2 regions of the Devosia sp. J20-27 genome follow, and region 1 is predicted to be linked to the other one. Evidence: predicted binding sites of a transcription regulator. Region 1 holds the regulator's gene; the other holds the start of a gene.
What was found. Region 1 encodes LexA, which represses DNA repair genes until DNA is damaged. Its sites were predicted from a motif close to TGTTCNNNNTGTGTTCNG; they were not measured.
Positions count from the first base shown of each region.

Region 2: a site for LexA is predicted at 812-829, ahead of ruvC (crossover junction endodeoxyribonuclease RuvC). Genes of this name have one in related genera too.

Region 1 is NZ_CM147875.1:2,887,498-2,889,694, forward strand. Features, by position in the region: gene AC0L4C_RS14265 (2-dehydro-3-deoxygalactonokinase) at 1-564, opposite strand, end outside; gene lexA (transcriptional repressor LexA) at 761-1,486, opposite strand; gene AC0L4C_RS14275 (hypothetical protein) at 1,735-2,169, shown strand; gene AC0L4C_RS14280 (transglutaminase-like cysteine peptidase) at 2,121-2,197, shown strand, end outside.
Region 2 is NZ_CM147875.1:1,886,949-1,889,145, forward strand. Features, by position in the region: gene AC0L4C_RS09265 (GGDEF domain-containing protein) at 1-708, opposite strand, end outside; gene ruvC (crossover junction endodeoxyribonuclease RuvC) at 876-1,376, shown strand; gene ruvA (Holliday junction branch migration protein RuvA) at 1,373-1,990, shown strand; gene AC0L4C_RS09280 (AbrB/MazE/SpoVT family DNA-binding domain-containing protein) at 2,052-2,197, shown strand, end outside.

The DNA of each region.
Region 1 (2,197 bases):
CAGCGAGTGCCGCAGCACCGAGTGGGTGCGCAGCACCTCGAAGAGTTCGCCGGTCATGGCGGTGGAGAAACGCTCCAGCCGGTGGCCGCTGAGGGTGGCCCACTTGGAATGGGTGCCGGGCATGACCACGAGGCCCTCGAAACCGGGCTGAAGGGCGGAGAGACCGAGCAGTTGCGTCTCCTCGCCGCGCATGACGTCCTCGGCGCCTTCGCGCCTGAGGCAGACACCGGGGAGGATCGTGGCGCGCAGCTTGCCGGGCAGATCGGGGGTGACGCCGCGTGCGGCCAAAGTGGAAAGATCGGCGGGGGCATCGAGATAGGGGGCCTCGAGCCAGCCCTGGCGAGCGCCAGCCATGCCGCAGATCAGTGCATCGATTTCAGTGCCTGGATCAATCGCGCCGTCCAGCAGCGCGGCGAGCACATCCGGATATTGCCCGGGCGTCAGCTTGCCCATGCCCTGATCGGAGCTGCGTGCAAAGGCGATGTCGCCGCTGGCGTCGATCCCCCATAGCCGCAGGTTGGACGTGCCCCAGTCGATTGCGATCCAGTCTGCCGTGCCTGCCAAAACCTGCTCCTCCCGTCGGTTGCCCCCTGTTTGGCCTTTTGTGCGGCCAAGCTCCAGCATTTCCGGAAGGTGGTTCAGTCATTTCTGCGGTTCGGGGCACTATCCGACCCGGATCGGCACGTGGCGGGCACAAAAAAAGGGCCGGTGCTGTCCACCGGCCCAGAGACGACCCACGGGGAGGGTCAGAGTTGCGTGCTCAGTACTTGCGCAGCAGGCCGACGAGGCGGCCCTGTACCTTGACCCGGTCGGGTGGGAAGATGCGCGTTTCGTAGGCCGGGTTGGCGGCCTCGAGCGCCACGGAATTACCCTTGCGACGCAGGCGCTTGAGCGTGGCCTCCTCGTCGTCGACGAGGGCGACGATGATCTCGCCGGTCGAGGCGTTGTCCTGCTTGCGGATGAGCACCGTATCGCCATCGAAAATGCCGGCTTCGACCATCGAGTTGCCGCGCACTTCGAGCGCGAAATGCTCGCCGGAGCCCAGCATCTCGGGCGGCACGGTGATGGTGTGGCTGTGGCTCTGGATGGCTTCGATGGGCGTACCGGCAGCGATGCGGCCCATGACCGGAATGGTGACCGGACGGCCCGCCTCCGAGGCAGTGGAGATGGCCGTGGCGGCGCGTGGCGGTGGCGCCGAGACACGGCCCAGGCTGCCATCGATGACGCTCGGCTCGAAGCGCGCCTTGCGGCCGCCAAGCGAGGGGTTCATCGAGTCGGGCAGGCGCACCACTTCGAGGGCCCGGGCCCGGTTGGGCAGCCGCCGGATGAAGCCGCGCTCCTCCAGCGCCGTGATCAGCCGGTGGATGCCGGACTTGGAGCGCAGATCGAGCGCGTCCTTCATTTCATCGAAGGAGGGCGGAATACCCGCCTCCTTCATGCGCTCATGAATGAACATGAGCAGTTCGTGCTGTTTGCGTGTCAACATTTGGCAGGCCCCGTGAGCAGAATCGGAACAAAGGCTGAACGATGTATAGATGTTCCAGTTCTGTTCTGCAACAGCCGGGGTAAATATTCGGTATGCAGGGACTTCGCCGAGCCGGCGCGAGCGTGATTTAGGGTTTGGCAAGCTTAATGGATTGCTTTTGATCGATTTAAGTAATGCCAAATAGAGCATGCCAGTTGGCATAGTCTTAGAATTTCAAAACTAGGCTCTCTCGTAACAGGGAGAGCAGAATGCTCAAAACAACAAACAAATCTGTCCTGGCTGCCGCGGCGTTGCTGGCTGGCATGATATCGGGCATGCCGGCGGCAGAAGCCCGTTTCGATCTGGGTCTGCCCTCGAGTGAGCCCAGCAACGAACTGCGGTTCGATGTTGCCTCGCTGAAGCTGCGGCCGAGCTATGACGCCTTTGCCACCGCCTCGCTGATGCCGCGCATGGAAGTGACGGCGCCGGTGCGCACGGTGGCGCCGAACTATAATGTGTTCAAGTCGGTGGTCGTGCCGATCGGGAAACTGCCGGCCTTCGCCCAGTGGGGCAAGGTGAAGCCCGCAGCTGTCTCGGCGAGCGATTTCTGCGCCAACGGGTTTTGCAAGAGCGCCGCCGGACGAGACTGGCGGCCGTGGCCGAGCGGGCGCGGCGCCTGCCGCAGGTCGAGGCCCTCAAGCTGATCAATCGTGAAGTCAACCGCACCATCGC
Region 2 (2,197 bases), 1.0 Mb from region 1:
CCGGCCCGACTGCTTGGCAGCGTAGAGCTCCCGATCGGCAATCAGGAACAGATTGGAGAATGACAGCGGCGCCTCGAAATGGGCGCCGCCGAGGCTGACCGACAGCGGATGGCTCACGTCGTCGGGGCGGAAGTGGAGCGTTTCCACGCTGCGGCGGATACGTTCAGCCAGGCGTTCGGCGGTCGGCCGGTCGCTCTCGGGCAGGAAGACGCCGAACTCCTCGCCGCCCATGCGGCCGAGCAGGTCGCCGGCGCGCAGGTTGCTGCGGATGGCCTGGCTCATCAGCACCAGGGCCTCGTCGCCGCGATCATGACCGTAATGGTCGTTGATCACCTTGAAGTGGTCGGCGTCGATGACGAGCAGGGCGCCGCAACTGACATCGTCAAGCAGGCGGGACACCTGATGGGTGAAGGCACGGCGGTTCAGGCACTCGGTCAGCCAGTCGGTCGAGGCGAGGACCTGGAGCTGCTCATTGGCGAAGTTGAGTTGCTGGTCGCGCAACAGGAAGATGAACAGCATCGGTCCGCCCAGCACCAGCGGCATGATGATCGATACCGCGAAGCCTTCTGCGTTCATACCTTCGCTGAACACCTGCATGATGAGTTCGGACAATCCAACCGACATCGCGACAGCGGCAGTCATGATGATGCCGGTCCTGCGGGCAATGGTCAGCCAGGCCGCACGCGGCAGCCCCTTGAGTTCATTCATCGTCGCATCCCCAGATGTTGCGGGGAGGCTAATTCCAAACAGTGAACAGGTGGTTCTCAAAATGGGCGAAGATTTTGCCCTTCGGGCGTGCGTGGGGTGGAGTTGTTGCTGCTTTGTTCACTTTGTCACTGGTAGGCTGGGGCAGGTTACCCTAAAGCTTGGACAGCATGGACAAGGTACGAATCATCGGCATCGATCCCGGGCTCCGCCGCTGCGGCTGGGGGGTTATCGACACGCTGGGCAACCGGCTCAGCTTTGTCGCCAGCGGCACCATCACGCCGAGGGTCGATGACGACCTGGCGCGGCGGCTGGCCGAACTGCATCGCAGGCTGGTCGATCTGCTCGAGCGGTTCCGGCCCGATGAGGCGGCGGTGGAGGAAACCTTCGTTTCCGCCGGCGCCCGCTCCGCCCTGCAACTGGGGCAGGCGCGCGGCGTGGCGCTGATGACGCCGGCTTCGCTGGGCCTGCCGGTGGGCGAGTACGCGGCAAACCTCGTCAAGAAATCCATCGTCGGGGCAGGGCATGCCGACAAGACGCAGATCCAGACGATGGTGAAAATCCTGCTGCCGAGCGCCGACTTCAAGGGCGCCGACGCGGCCGATGCGCTGGCCATCGCCATCTGCCACGCGCATCACAGGGTGCACCGGAAACTGGCGGTGGGACTATGATCGGCAAGCTCAAGGGTCTCGTCGACGCGCTGGGCGACGACTACGTCCATCTCGACGTCAACGGCGTGGTCTATGAGGCGTTCTGTTCCACCAAGACGCTGCAGGCGCTGCCGCAGGTCGGACATGCAACGGTGCTGCATGTGGAAATGATCGTCCGCGAGGACATGATCCGGCTCTACGGTTTTGCCACCGAGGCCGAAAAGCTCTGGTTCCGCATCCTGATGACGGTGCAGGGGGTGGGCGCGCGCGTGGCGCTGGCCATTCTCTCGGTGCTGTCGATCTCCGAACTCTCCAGTGCCATTGCCCTGCAGGACAAGACGATGATCGGTCGCGCCAATGGCGTAGGTCCGAAGCTGGCGGTGCGCGTGGTCACCGAGCTCAAGGGCAAGGTGCCGGCAACCGGCACACTCGATGCCGGGGTGATCGGGCTGCAGGCGGCGCTGGGCGACGGGGTGGCCGGCGGCAATGTCACCGATGCCGTCTCGGCCCTGACCAACCTGGGCTATTCCAGCGCCCAGGCCTCGGCGGCTCTGGCGCGCGTGGTCAGCAAGGAAGGCGATGGCCTCGCCACCGACAAGCTGATCCGGCTGGGGTTGAAGGAACTGAGCAGTTAGCCTTGTTATTTGGATATCTCCTTACTATTTTTGAGTGGTAAGGATTAGGAGAGGTCAAGCCATGTCGATTACGACGTTGACGAGCAAAGGACAGATGACCCTTCCCAAGGACATCAGGGAAGACCTTAATCTCGCGCCCGGAGACCAGGTCGAGTTCATCAAGGAAAACGGACGGTACGTGCTCGTGCCACGAACGGTCTCGCTAGC